DNA from 2 places in the Paenibacillus sp. Lou8.1 genome. Region 1 is predicted to be linked to the other one. Evidence: riboswitches for the same ligand, from Rfam matches in the RefSeq annotation. Region 1 holds a riboswitch; the other holds the start of a gene.
The links. A riboswitch is a leader RNA that binds a small molecule or an ion and turns the genes downstream of it on or off. The one in region 1 is predicted to bind cyclic di-AMP.
Positions count from the first base shown of each region.

Region 2: another riboswitch for cyclic di-AMP. It lies ahead of NLX78_RS24220 (resuscitation-promoting factor); the one in region 1 lies ahead of NLX78_RS25255 (C40 family peptidase).

Region 1 covers NZ_JANAVN010000024.1:16,451-24,140, reverse strand. The annotation lists gene NLX78_RS25270 (YwhD family protein) at 1-328, opposite strand, end outside; gene NLX78_RS25265 (M1 family metallopeptidase) at 453-2,465, shown strand; gene NLX78_RS25260 (hypothetical protein) at 2,477-3,304, shown strand; cyclic di-AMP (ydaO/yuaA leader) riboswitch at 3,581-3,718, shown strand; gene NLX78_RS25255 (C40 family peptidase) at 3,724-4,224, shown strand; gene NLX78_RS25250 (GNAT family N-acetyltransferase) at 4,529-5,035, shown strand; gene NLX78_RS25245 (4a-hydroxytetrahydrobiopterin dehydratase) at 5,114-5,413, opposite strand; gene NLX78_RS25240 (hypothetical protein) at 5,531-5,824, opposite strand; gene motA (flagellar motor stator protein MotA) at 6,012-6,806, shown strand; gene motB (flagellar motor protein MotB) at 6,799-7,626, shown strand.
Region 2 covers NZ_JANAVN010000021.1:9,672-17,361, reverse strand. The annotation lists gene yabG (sporulation peptidase YabG) at 1-262, opposite strand, end outside; gene rsmA (16S rRNA (adenine(1518)-N(6)/adenine(1519)-N(6))-dimethyltransferase RsmA) at 318-1,202, opposite strand; gene rnmV (ribonuclease M5) at 1,210-1,755, opposite strand; gene NLX78_RS24220 (resuscitation-promoting factor) at 1,902-3,050, opposite strand; cyclic di-AMP (ydaO/yuaA leader) riboswitch at 3,322-3,604, opposite strand; gene NLX78_RS24215 (TatD family hydrolase) at 3,806-4,576, opposite strand; gene NLX78_RS24210 (HD domain-containing protein) at 4,619-5,902, opposite strand; gene NLX78_RS24205 (AbrB/MazE/SpoVT family DNA-binding domain-containing protein) at 6,234-6,488, shown strand; gene rsmI (16S rRNA (cytidine(1402)-2'-O)-methyltransferase) at 6,613-7,494, opposite strand; gene NLX78_RS24195 (tRNA1(Val) (adenine(37)-N6)-methyltransferase) at 7,491-7,690, opposite strand, start outside.

The DNA.
Region 1 (7,690 bases):
GTTTGGCTTCGTCGTCAATCAGCATCTCGCAGGCGGTGGCACCGCCGTACATACGCCCTTCGGGCGTACGATCCACGGCTACCCATACGAGCCATACTTGGCGTCCGTTCGGTACATCCTCTTTATTCGTAGAGAACTTGATCCCGCGTTCTACTTTACTTTTGGCATGCATGGCACCGATATCAATTTTCGCCTCTCCTCGGTCAATGATAACCGGAGACATGCTGTTCAGGTCGATTGAGCCTGCGCCGAAACCCTTATGTTTACTCTTGCCACTGACAATGTTCAGTGCAATCTGTTTTTTGCCGTCCGGCTGATTTTCACTCATGCGTCACTAGACCTCCATTTTCCGTCTTCACACTCATTCTACACTATAAATATTTTAACTAATAATCTCCTGAAAGCAAACATATACATGCTGTAGATGCTTGTCAACGGGAGGTATCCATTGTATGACCCCAGCACGCACTAAAATCGTTTTATTGTCTACACTAGCCCTCGGTCTCCTCGCAGGGACGTTATGGTTTGCCTGGCAGCCCCAACTGCAATCCGACCCGCAGTCCATAGGCCAACCACTATACGGGTCCCTGTCTGAGTCTGCGCTTGCCCCAAATATGGGCAAGCCTCTAGGGGCAAACATCCTGCCTGACCTGCCCAAGAACCCTCCACAGCCCGCTACAGAAATCCTCAGCAAGAGGGTGGTAGAGTACCACATTGATGTGTCTCTGGAAAAAGGACAGGTTTTGCGAGGCACTGAGACACTAACCTGGAACCATCCGGGCAAGAAAACCGTGAATGATCTGTATCTTCATCTATACCCGAATGCCTTCTCTTCCATGGAAACTACCTTTATGAAGGAATCCGGTGGAAAGCTGCGCGGAGACACCATGCCCAAAGACGGCTTTGGCTCCATGACGCTGACTGAACTAAAAACAGAAGACGGTTTATCTCTCATGCACCGCATCCAATATGTGCAGCCAGATGACGGTAACGCAGGCGACCGTTCGCTCGTGAAGGTGCGTCTACCCAAGCCGGTACGAGGTGGCGAAGAAATCACATTATATATGAAGTTTGAGGTAAAACTGCCCGCCATCTTCGCTCGTATGGGCGCGACAGATGATTTTGTAATGGCAGGACAGTGGTTCCCGAAGCTCAGCGTCTACGAGACTGCAGGACAGCGTGGACGCGCCGAGGAGGGCTGGAACCTCCACCAGTATCATGGTAACTCCGAGTTTTATGCCGATTTTGGAATTTACAGCGTACGGATTCGGGTGCCTGAAACTCATATCGTAGCAGCGACCGGATTTCCCACCCGTGGTGCCGTCCGACAGAACGGCCAAAAAATATATCAATTTTATGCCGATGATGTACACGATTTTGCCTGGTCCGCTTCACCCAACTTTGTAACCGTAGAAGAACCCTTTTCTTCTGCTGAAGTCCCTGGTGTCAAAATCAAGCTCTACCTTGACCCGTCGCACAAGGAGCTCAAAGGGCGCTATATGAGCGCAGCGAAGGCCGCCCTTTCGTACTACAGCAAATGGTACGGGCCTTATCCATATTCCACCCTATCCATCGTGGTTCCACCCAAATCAGGCAATGGAGCCGGCGGTATGGAGTATCCGACACTCATCACGGCCGCTGCTGCGGGTAATCTGAATCCTGGCTATAGTCTGGAACGGACATTAGTTCATGAGATTGGACATCAATATTTCTACGGAATGGTAGCCAATAATGAATTTGAGGAGCCGTGGCTGGATGAAGGCTTCACCTCCTATGCAGAGGAGCGGCTTATGGAGCAAGAATATGGGCTTACCCCCAACCTGCCATTACAATCGGGACAGGTAGCCTCCCCACAGCCGCTAAACCGTGAGTCATGGAAGTACGGCTCAGCTGCTGAGTACGCGCAAAATGCCTACTCTCGAGGCAAGCTGGTCCTACGGGGCATTGAACGTCAGGTGGGTATGAAAAAAATGGATCGCATTATGCGGACCTACGTCCAGACGTACCGATTCAAGCATCCGTCCTCACTGGATTTTCAACGTATCGTGGAGAGAGTCACCGGACGCTCATGGAGCCACTATTTTGAACAGTATGTATATGACGGCCAGATGGCGGACTTTTCAGTGGATCACATCACAAACCACAAGCTGGAGAATGGATATGAAGCAGTCGTGACGGTCAGCAAAAAAGGGGCGGATTACCCCAAGATCCCTGTCCAATTTACCTTCAAGGATGGTACCACGATATTCAAGGCTTGGGACGGTGCGGGCAAAAGCATAACTTTTCGGATCAAAAGTACTTCTCCCGTTTCCTATGTAACCCTTGATCCCCTATATACCATTGCACTGGAGAACAAGCATATTAACAATAGCCTAAAAGCCGAATTGGACGAAAAGCAACAAACCCGTTGGAGTATAAGTGTAACCAAGCTGTTGGAGACACTGCTTGGAAGTCTGTCATGGTGAGGTGTCTATAGATGCGGACTGTTATAAAAGAGGGCTGGGCGCTGGTGCGCATACGATTCTATATCGTTATCATTTTATTTCTGTATCGACTACTGTGGGGGGTGTTTCTCTATCGGCTGGTGCAGTCTGCCGTTATCCCGCTATTGCTCCGTTATCCTGATCAGGGTCAAAACGAGCTGGGACAGACCTTATTTTGGATGGAGAGCCAGATTGCTCTGATGGACAGCCGGGAAGTACATGTGTATTTGTGGATACTACTAGGGGCGACTGTACTACGTATACTGATCACTCCCTTCATTAGAGCCGGAATATATCAAAGTCTGCATACCGATGCGACTGAACCGCAAAGCCTGTCCTTTTTCAAGGGTATGAAACGCCATGGCATGTCGTCGCTGTTGTATTACACCATCGAGTTGGGACTGCTGCTGCTTCCCGCCTTTTGGGTAGTACCGAGACTCTACCCTATTGTAGCAGGAGCACTTCAATCTTCCTCTTATCTGCTGCATTTATTGCCCTATGTCATTGGATGGATGGCATACGGATGGTTCATTCGGCAGTGCATCCTGTATATGCAACTGGGTACTGTCGGTGGTCACGCCATACTATCGTCCCTGCTCGCCTTCTTTCGCCAGCTCCTCCCAGCTGTCGGTATATCCCTTTTGCTCGGTGCTTGTGTGCTGCTGGTCTTCGGTCTATTTGGCACCGTGGCGATGATTTGGACTGGCATGCTGGCGCTCATTCTCCAGCAATCGTATCATTTTGTTACTAGTCTGGTCAGGCTGTGGCATATCAGTTCGCAGTACAGACTATGGCATACCGATATCTCTAGTAGAAGCTAAGCCCTGCCTTTATGTTTTTTACTTCATTTCCGTCTGTCGAAAAACCTTGATTCATATTCGCGCAAACGACACATAACTGAATACTGTTAACAAGATCTGTTCCTGGGACATGAGGAGCAGATTTTTTTTGTAACTTTTTGCAATGAAACATTTGCCAAAGCCAGCCGTCTTTGTTACAATAATCGCAGTGAACTGATAGTAACAACTTTGTAATCTTTATTGTAACCTTTATCTCAAAAATAACGTTATTGTGAATACTGCTCTCCAAGGTGCACATCTTAAGTTAAGCCTAATTCCTGGCACCTAGGAAGCGGGGGAACCAGTTTGGGTGAATTGATCTCGCAACAGAGTGGTCATAGGGGAACCTTCTACCGAATCCTTAAGCTAACCTCGCAGGCATTGGAAGGGGTATATTTTTTTTGAAGAAGAAGCTAACGATCGCAGCTATGGGTCTTGCCATTGCCTTTACATCTTTTACATTCGGTGGCGGCAGTGCATATGCAGACTCTAAGATGGACCAGGTCATCCAAGATGCCAAAGGAACGAACTACAGAAGCGGAGGCACTACACTCGAGGGATTCGATTGCTCCGGCTTCACAATGTACGTATACAACAAACTGGGAATTAAACTTCCGCATCAATCTGGATCACAATTCAAAATGGGATCTTCTGTATCCCGCGATGAAATGAGACCTGGGGACCTGGTGTTCTTCAACACCACAGGAAGAGGCATTTCCCATGTAGGTATCTTCGTAGGTGAAGGGAAATTTGCCCACTCCTCGACTTCACGTGGTGTAGTAGTTAGCTCACTGAACGAAAATTATTACGCTAACCGCTATGTCGGTGCAAAAAGAATTATGAGCACAGACGCTTACCATTCTGTAGCTTCAGACATTCCTGATGACGATAACGTAGAATAACTAACGCACAGCAAGCTAACCCTAGCCGCAATTTGATTCTGGCCGGAATCGAATTGCGGTTTTTTATGTCCACAACATCAGCAATTATTATCTTTACTGACGAACTGAGACCTCAAAAGGTTTCAATTGTAGCGAACATCGTCGGTTTTACCGTCACCGCTGGGGGAGCATATGAGCAGTAATTCCTTCTTATTGAATGTATACCCGACTTAGGTATGAAATAAACACGCTTGCCATTCCTCTGCAACTTGTCTACAATCTGTTGTTAATGATTGAAGTACCTGTGTAAAGGAGGATGGAACACATGCCGGCCTCAATATCCAACTATCGGATCGTACCGATGGACGAGCATCAAGCGGCTGCAATCTGTGAGTGGCACTATGATCCACCTTATAACATATATGGTTGGCTCCCCTGGGAACAAATGAAGGCACTTGAAGTCGAATTTGGAAGTCCCACGCTTCGCCAAGAGCAATATGTTGCCGTACTGGATGAAGAGAACAAACTGACGGGATTTGCTCAATATTTTCCTATGATCGGTGTGACCCGGCTAGGTCTTGGAATGCATCCTGACAGGTGCGGACATGGCAAAGGCTCTGATTTTGTCCGTGCCATTGCAGAGGAAGCTCAACGACGCAACCCGAAGAATGAAATTGATCTAGAGGTGCTCACTTGGAATGAGCGCGCTATCCGGGCCTACAAGGCGGCTGGATTTGAGCTTACAGATACCTATGAACGCCAGACTCCTGATGGCAAAAAACCATTTTATTGTATGGTATATCGTCCCGAGCACCCAACCCAAATTCTATGATAAAAGCGCCTTCGGCATACAACCACGATGTTGTATAGCGAAGGCGCTTTTATCATCATACGACAGATCATTACAAGCTCAATGACTGCTGCGCATTTTTTCAAAAGCTTCATTATATTGTTGGGCTTCCTTAATATCCACGGCCATAATACCGCCGTCGTCCCAAGAGGTCAAACGCAGAGTCACGGTCTTATAATCAATCGTAATAAATGGATGATGATTGAATGCTTCAGATATAGCGGCAACTTCATCCACGAATGCAATCCCTTTCATAAAACTGGAAAAATTATATTTTCGAACGATCCAACGTCCTTCCTCCAGTTCCCAGCCCTCCAGTTTCTCCAGATGTGCTTCAATCTCTTCTTGTGTAAAAGGCATGTTACGAACTCCTCCCCGTTTATACGGAAGCCTTTCGACCGCTTAAATACGGCCAAAACTACGATATATTGGTGTACATATTACCACGGCCCCGTTGATAAATCCATAAGACGGACCTCAAATCAAAGGGACTGACGTCAGCTCCTCGTCCCCAATAAGTACATAGATGCGATGCTGCTCCGGCTCATAGATCACAACGCTACTCCCTACAGTGATTGTGGGCTCTGTACCCAGTGCATAAAATAAGTCTTCTGCCAAAGCTTCATTGACTTCCTGACGTCCCGCCGGGTCCAGCCTGTCCCAATCTTCTGCTTCCATCTCAAAAAATTCATAGCTATCTGGGATGCGCCCCACAGCCTCTGTCAAATCGTTCAAAATTTGTTCATACTCACGCCCATGCTTTACTCCCATGCCATTTCCTCCAATGGTTCCGCCATTCAATACATAATCACCTTATTATACCGGAAATTCGCACTTAACAAAAAAGAGAGTTTTGTCGATAAATACTATAATCCGTCTTGTAATGACGCGCTTGGGGCAAGGACGACCCCGGCGGCATGAAAGGATTCAAAATCTATTCTCATGGATGAGGTGTATCATGCAAATTTCAACCATTATCGGACTTGTGCTCGGGATTATGTCACTGGTCGTCGGGATGATCTTAAAAGGCGCTCCGGTCGTCAATTTGGTCAATAATCCCGCTGCTTACATGATTATTTTCGTCGGAACGGCAGCGAGTATATTTATGGCCTTCCCGATGGCAGAAATCAAACGGATTCCGAAGCTGTTCAAGGTTATTTTCACCGAACAAAAACTGTTAGACCGCAAAGAGCTCATCGGTACGTTTACCGAGTGGGCATCCATTACCCGTCGTGAAGGTCTGCTCGCCTTGGAATCTAAGGTAGAAGAAATCGATGATCCCTTTATGCGTGGCGGCATGCGAATGATTATTGACGGCAATGATCAAGAATTCGTACGGGACGTTCTGATGGAGGATATAAATGCTACCGAGGATCGACATCGCTCTGGCGCACTGATCTTCTCCCAAGCCGGTATGTACGCTCCAACGCTCGGGGTACTCGGTGCGGTTGTAGGTCTGATCGCCGCTCTGGCTGACCTTAGTGACATGGAAAAGCTCTCTCATGCCATTGCAGCAGCTTTCATTGCGACGTTGCTCGGTATTTTTACAGGTTATGTCCTGTGGCATCCGATGTCCAACAAGCTGAAACGGTTATCCAAAAAAGAAGTAGAGCTTAAATTAATGATGGTCGAAGGTCTGCTTTCCATTCAATCGGGGATATCGACAATTGCCATCAGTCAGAAACTGACGATCTTCCTGACTCCGACCGAACGGGCTACATTGACCCAGAAGGATGGCGATTCCAGTGAGTAAAAAGAGACATGAACCGCATGAAGAGCATGCTGACGAAAGCTGGCTGTTGCCATATTCCGACTTAATGACCCTTCTGTTGGCTCTTTTCATTGTCTTATTCGGTATGAGCTCGCTCGACGCCAAAAAATTTGAAACTATGGCTCAATCCCTGAGTTCAGCTTTTAGTGGCGGCACTGGCGTGCTGGATCACTCGGCCGCGAATCCGTCGTCACAATCCATGGATATGGGCAAAAATAAAGAACAAGTATCACAACCCTTAAAATCGAAAGCTACTTCTACCTCTGAACTGCAAAAACAGCTTGCCCAGCGGGAAGAAGAAGATTTAAAAAAGCTTAAAAAACAGATGGATCAATATATTCAAAATAACGGCCTGTCACCTCTGCTGAATACCAAGCTGAACCAATCCCAGCTGATGATCACCATTAGTGATAATGCCCTGTTTTCATCCGGGCAAGCCGAAGTAAAACCGGGAGCGAGAAAGCTGGCCAAGTCTATTTCTAGTATGCTCCAGCAGTTCCCTGGCTATGATGTTATCGTATCGGGTCATACGGATAATGTACCGATCTCCAACAGCCAGTTCCCGTCCAACTTTGATTTGAGCGCCAAGCGCTCTCTGAATTTCTTGCGTATCTTGTTGCTCAATCCAGATCTCGATCCAACCAAGTTTGTATCCATCGGTTATGGCGAGTATCGTCCATTGGCAAGCAATCAAGATGGCCAAGGACGCTCCAAAAACCGTCGTGTTGAAATATCTGTTCTCCGCAAATATCAGAACGGGACACAAGTCATCAGTCCTACCTCAAGCTCGAATGAAGGTTGATTATGCATATGTTATATGAACAAAGGCACCGCCGCATTTTTATGCAGCTGGTGCCTCTTTGTTT
Region 2 (7,690 bases), on a different contig from region 1:
CCAGAGCTGCCTGACTACGAGCAGCTTGCTGCTGGCGTGCCCGTTGCAACAGATTAAGAGACTCACCAGCCTTAATGTGGGCCTGCTGAGTCTTACCGCTAATCTGGTCTGCAGGCACTCTGACCAGATCGTTCACCGGGGAATCAGCCAGCAGCCGAAATTCTATTCCCTTAATGATCGCTTTATCCCGCTGGATGTCCTCAACACGAAACGTGACATCTCCGCCGTACGATTTCCGAACGACCAAGTCTCCTAAACTCATCACACTGTATCACCCCTCCTATATCGTATGGGTGAATGCACAGTTTGGTTCCAGCTTAGGATATACCTGCCTCCAACAGCACAGCGCTGAGACGCGCAAATTCCTCAATACTTAGCGTTTCTCCTCGACGGGAGGGTTCAATACCAGCTTGTTGCAACAGCGGCTCCAGCGTGTCCCTGTTCTCTTTGGTGAAGAAACGGCTTTTTAAGTTATTGGAAATGGTTTTACGACGCTGGGCAAAAGCAGCATGAACCACTTCAAAGAAGTGCTTCTCATCCACCACTTCCACCGGGGGGGCTTCCCGTACACGCAGCCGGATGACTGCAGACTCCACATTTGGCTGGGGAATAAATACTGTATTCGGCACAATGCAGACTAATTCAGGTTCGCTGTAATATTGCACTGCAATGCTCAGACTGCCGTAATCCTTCGTTCCAGGAGACGCAGCCATGCGCTCAGCCACTTCTTTTTGGATCATAACGACGATATTCTCCAGAGGGAGCTTGTCCTCCAGTAGCCTCATCAGAATCGGTGTAGTAACATAGTACGGCAGATTAGCCACGACACTTACTTTACTCACGTCTGCAAAATCGGCTGCGAACACCTCGCGCAAATCCAGCTTCAGCACGTCTCCATGACGTACCTTCACATGCTCGTAAGGGGCCAACACCTCTTCGAGAATTGGCAGCAGCCGCTGGTCAATCTCGACAGCGGTAACTACCTTGGCCGATTGCGCCAGCTTCTCGGTCAAAGCGCCAATCCCAGGACCGATCTCAAGTGCACCCTTCGTCTCATCCAATCCGGCAGCATTTACAATCTTATTGAGAATATTTTGATCAATCAGGAAATTTTGTCCCAAACTCTTTTTGAACGAAAAACCGTGCCGTTGAATAATTTCCTTCGTACGCCGCGGTGTTGCTATATCTTGAATCCCTGTCATACGGACATCACAATCCTTCACTTTCAATTTGTGCCAGCGCCCCGGCAAATTCCTCGCGGCTGATCTGAAATACAGAGAGCCGTTTATGTAGCTGCTTTCCGTTACAATAACCAATACCCAGCACATTCCCTAAGGCCATACGGCGTGCAGCAGCATTGGGATGGGTGATGAGTCCAGCATCAATCAGGTCCGCCCACTCAATCAGCGGGTCAGCGCCTTCCACTGTCGTATGGACCCGTGCAAGAGCGTGTCTGATCGCTTCTGGTGAGGCATTCTCCACGCCAATATCTCCTTTACGCGTCGCTTCTGCCTCGGGTATAAAGGCCTGCTTGCAGCCGGGTACCTTGGAAGCGATAATCTTACGGATGCGCTCCCCTGCATGATCGGGATCGGTTAAAATGATGACCCCCCGCCGCTCCTGCGCCAATGCAATTTTACGCAGCGTCATTTTATTAATGGCGGAGCCGCCAGTTTCTATCGTATCCGCTTCAACAGCGCGGCGAATGGCCACCGTATCATCCCGGCCCTCTACCACGATCACTTCCTTGATCATTTGCGTTTCCCTCCACTGCTACACAGCAAGCTATATTTATCTTTCCCTGCTTTTGAAAACAAAATAAGAAGAGGATATCCTCTTCTTAGCATGGCATAACTATGTTGTTAATACTATCGCATTGCCCTCAACATACACAACCTGTTTTAGTTGATTTCAGGCTTTACCGGTCCGATAACATATACGGTTTTACCGTGCTTACGACCAAATTGGTTGGCTCGGCTCAAACTCTCATAATACACATCGATTTTGTGGCCTTTAATCGCGCCACCGGTATCCTCCGCACGACGGAAGCCCACCCCTTCGATGTACACCCACCAGCCGATTGGAATTATACTCGGATCGACCGCGATGGTGCGTCCTTCCGTGACACGTGCGCCGGATGCAGTACGTGTACCGATACCTGGCTCCTGTGAGGAATACGCCGTCATGGAGACATTTTGTAAAACTTTGCTATATTTAAAATTTACGCCTGCTTTACGGACAGCACTGCCCGAACTAACCGTTGTTGCCTTAACCGCATCATTGGGACCGACGGAAGCAGCAAGAACGACCGGTTTTTTCTTCGTTCCTACCGCAATGACCTTATCCACACGGTTCTGTGCAACTTCCTTGTTAACCAGCTGTTTGGATACCAATTTTCCATCATGATATACCTTTTGAACGTGCTGGACGACCACACCCGATTTGCCGCTTTGAATGACCCGATTATCGCCTTTATAAAGACTCGGATCGGCCGTTTTGATGACCTGATAAGGCACCTGTTTTTTCTGTTCGACCTGCTGTTTCTTCACACGGACGATTTTTATGTCCATGTTAGACGAAACAGAGGCATCCAACGCAGGATAAACTTTATCCGTTGATGATAATTTATAGCCCGAGGTACGAATGGCACCTTCTACTGTATTTTCTGTTGTGTACAACTTTTTCGTCTCATTGCCTGAAGATACTTTAACCTGATTGGCACGTTTAATGACTACGCGATCGCCATCCTGTATTGCTCCATTTAGCGGCATGGAAACTGTATCATGCGGCTGAAGTGAAATGGAATGCTCGCTCAGCAAATCTTGAAGCTTGGATTCCCGGGTTTCTACCGCAGACGCCTTGCCATCGATGACAAAAAAGACTTGTTTTTTAGATTGCGTGTACATCAGAATTGAAATCATAATCGTTAGCGCGATTAGAAAAATAGCAACCAAAGCAGCCTGGCGCACATTCTCTTGCTTCCAACGCAATACGTAAGACATGCTGGATGAGCGTGACTCATGGGTATCCTTTTTCTGGAAAATGCCCATTTCCTCCGTCCTCCTTACATAGCCCGCCGTCTGGAGTAAGACATAGTTGAGATTTGACGTGACTATAACAGATTTTCTACAAGACAAGCCCAAACTACGACTGTCCTGCACCATGTACCCGTCTTCGCGGCATGCTGTCCTCCCCTGTTTAACCACAGTATGATGACAGATTTTCTTTTATTCACAACAAAAAAAGCCAGAGAAAGAGACTAGAGAGCTCTTTCGTGGCTTCCGGCATGTGTGAATATGCGGGAAAACTCATGCACGAGATGGCTTCTCTCTTGTTACGCTTACGGGGTTAGCTGTCGGGTTCGGACGTAGAGAGTCGCCCTAGCTTGGGTCAACCGCTCATGGCGGTCGCCTTCACATTCACCCCGAAGACCCAGAAAGAAATCGAAATACGGCTCCTCCACCTGTTCAATCCCATCCGGGAAAAGAATTTAGGTCGAGCCGGCTGGCGGAAGAAACGTTCCCTTCTTGCACATACGCCGGACGTACTGTAAGCCATATCGGTTCCCCCGTTCCCTGTAAAAGGGACTCAGCGAGACTGGTTCATGAAATGACTTGTTGATGTTTACATTCAAACAACAATTCACTGAAAAGATGATATCCTGTTTCTATGCATGTTGTAAAGCAGGTTTCAAGTACATTTTTTAAAATATTCGGTTAAAATATTGTAATATTCTCGAGTTTCCTGCAACAAATTCATGATTAGCTTCGTCTATCTCTTTATTTTGATCGATTTCTTCACTTTTTCATTGAATGTCAAATCGTTCCAGGGCATTTCGGGTCGTTATTGACACTAATTCCTCCACTGTAATCCCTTTGATTTGGGCTGCAGCCTCTGCTACCAGTCTCACATGTGCAGACTCATTTCGCTTCCCACGAAACGGATGAGGCGTCAGATAGGGAGCATCAGTTTCAATGAGCAGACGGTCCAGCGGCACCTGTGCGAGCACCTCTTTTGGCTGCTTGGCATTTTTGAACGTTATTGGACCACCGAAGGAAAGGTGAAATCCCATATCCAGCACCATTTTGGCTGTCTCCCAGCTACCCGAAAAGGAGTGCATGACTCCACCAATCTCACTCGCTTTTTCCTCGCGCAAAATCTTAACAATATCTTCATGTGCATCCCGGTTATGAATAACAATGGGCATCTTGAGCTCACGAGCCAGACCAATTTGATTTCGAAACACCCGATGCTGCACATCCTTCGGTGATGTATCCCAATAATAATCCAGACCGATCTCCCCGATGGCTACAACCTTTTTATGACTGCATAACGATGCAATCCATTCTAGATCGCCCTCCTGCATTGTAATAGCATCCTGTGGGTGCCATCCAACTGCCGCATAAATAAAATCATACGTCTCGGCCAATTTCATGGTGGATGGAATGGTCTCACGATTAAATCCGATATTGATCATCCGCGTTACTCCTGATTCGACAGCACGTGCTATAACTTCTTCACGATCTTCGTCAAATTGTGGCGCATCCAAGTGAGTATGAGTGTCGAATAAATCCAAGGTTTACATCTCCTTTTTTTACTTACATTTCTATATAGTTGTCTATTCTTTGACAAAATAATTCCTTATTTCGGCAGGAATCCTGTCTTTTACCGCGTTCAATTTATTCTGGGGAAAATACATATGATATTTCCCTCGGTGAATACCACTTATTGAGCGCACAATTTCCGAAACTTCGGATATTTCACTCACCTCGCCCTGACGTCCAAGCAGTAAAATCTGGTTGTCCGTCGAGCCACCCTGCCGAAACACATCATAAGGAAGATCTGTCGGAAAATCAATTTCAAAATCATATTCAGGGTGCAAACCAGCCTCTTTCAAAGCTTCTCGAATACTGTCAATGGTATCTGTATCCATATTTTCAATCTCTACATATTTATACAATCTACGGTCCATAAACCGGCTGCTCAAATCACTTAAAATCTCGTCCTTTTCTCGTTTCCACTGGCTAAATACGGTCTGGATTAATGACTCGTCGAGCATCAGATATTGCTCTACTGTAAGATCTCCTTTCAACAGATCCGGCAACGGGTCCAGCAGAAATCCAAACTCATATCCGTTTTTAAACAATTCCTTTGCTCGCTTGAAAATTTTACGTAAAAGGATTTCCGAGCTGCGTGTTACAGGATGAAAATAAATTTGCCAATACATCTGGTAGCGTGACATTAAATAATCTTCTACTGCATGCATACCTGATTCCTTCACAACAATTCTCCCATTATGAGGACGCAGCAGTCGTAAAATACGATCCAAATCAATCGTGCCGTAGTTGACACCTGTCGAGTGAGCATCCCGCAACAAATAATCCATACGATCGGCATCTAGTGGACTGGTTACCAGGTTGACAACAATCGGTTTATCATACGTTTTGGCTATAACCGCAGCCACCTTTTGTGGAAGCTTCTCGTCGACTTGCCGTAGCACGGCGTTGATCTCCGTGTCTCCCAGTACAATGCGGCATGTCCAATCCTCATGGTTCATATGAAAGGCTTCCTCAATTGAATGAGAAAATGGGCCGTGCCCCACATCATGCAATAGAGCTGCACACAGAGCAACCAGCCTTTCCTCCTTCGGCCAATCCGGGAAATCTCCACGTTCAAATTGAGAAATAATACTTCTCGTAATCTCATATACGCCCAATGAGTGTGAAAACCGGCTATGCTCCGCTCCATGAAACGTAAGATACGACGTTCCTAACTGCCGTATTCGCCGTAAACGTTGGAACTCCGGCGTGTTGATCAACCGCCATATCACAGTATCCTGAACATGGATGTAATTATGTACCGGGTCTTTAAAAACTTTTTCTTCACTGAGTGGCTGGTGCAAGATATCAGCTCCTTTAATATTCGGAATAATGGATTAAAATACAATAAAATCCTAAATGGTTTCCCTCATTCGACATTCTTTGTCGTAATATGTCGAATTATAGTTTTTCGACATTTCCAAATCGACAAACTGAATAAATCATCAATAAGATAAGGCAATACACACAAGTAAAGCTCTTTAATCTAAATACTTTTGCATAATCAGACTGTTACTACATTTTTAAGGTTGACTGTTTTGGGAATCGTTGGTATAGTAAATATCAGAAAAGAGAAAATTTTGTCGAATCATGACACTTATATTATTTTAAACGGCGAGAGGAGCCTGATTTATTATGATGAAATCCACTGGTATTGTAAGAAAAGTTGACGAGCTCGGACGTGTTGTTATTCCAATCGAATTGCGCCGTACCCTGGGAATCGGAGAGAAAGACGCTTTGGAAATTTATGTTGATGGCGAACGCATCATGCTTAAAAAATACGAGCCAGCTTGTATCTTCTGCGGCAATGCTGAGAACGTAATTTACTTCAAAGGAAAAATTGTTTGCCAAGATTGCATTTCTGAAATCCCAACACCTGTGACAAACTGAGAATTTTAGTATATAATAGACTTATCAGATATTGTTAATTCTAACCTTTTTCATATATACTCCTTGTTGCCTTCCACGGTTTGAACCCAACCGTTGGAAGGCCCTTTTTTGTTTAGGCAGATATTCATAAGAGTGCGTTGTAAACATCTCTCTTGGAGATTGAACGATCTGTGGCTGTACGCTTCATTGCATCCTTGCGTGTGAGTCCCTCTGCCTCATAATGTGCGACGTGGGACTGCAAAGATAAAGACTGCCACCATGCCTGACGTTCCTGTTCCTCTTCCTCTTCGTCTTTCCCTTCAACCACCAGACAATATTCACCAATCGGCGGATTCTCCTCTAGTTTAGCAAGGCATTGCTCCACGGTTCCCCGCACCCATTCCTCATGCAGCTTGGTCAGCTCACGCGCAAGCACCACTTTGCGTGAACCTAATGTTTCCTTCAACACCATCAATGTCTTCACAATACGATGAGGCGATTCATAAAAAATAATTGTGCCGTGAGATACCTGAAACGATAGCAACAGCTTCTCTAAGTCCTTTTTCTCCCGTGGTGGAAAGCCAGCGAAGGTGAACCTTTCTGTACCCAGTCCTGAGGCAATTAAAGCCGATAGTGCCGCATTTGCTCCTGGGATAGGAATGACGCTAATTTCCGCTTCCAGTGCCAGTTTGACCAGATCCGAACCAGGGTCAGAAATGGCCGGTAGACCTGCATCGCTAACCAGTGCCAAATTTTTTCCTTCTATTATATATCGTATCAGTTCAGGCCCACTGGCAGCCTTATTATGTTCATGATAACTGAAGAGCATATCCGGTGTAATTTCGAAATGAGTGAGCAGTTTACGTGTCTGCCGTGTATCTTCAGCAGCGATAATACTACATGATTTTAAGGTGTTAATCGCCCTAAAGGTCATATCGTCCAGATTTCCAATAGGTGTCGCAACAAGATACAACTTTCCCCGTTCTTCTTCGCTGGTACTAAAGCTTTTTTGTACAGCTGCTTTCACACAGAATCCCCCTTGCTTACTTCTCCATAGATATCTCTTATTTCCTGAGTATAATTCCCATTTTCCTGATATACAATGAGCGGAGGCAACAAACGAACCTCCGGTTTACCGTCACGTAATGCTTCAACTAGTACCATATTGGCTTCCATATGAACTCTTGGGTGAACAAAACGTATTCGTTTGGGTTCCAAACTAT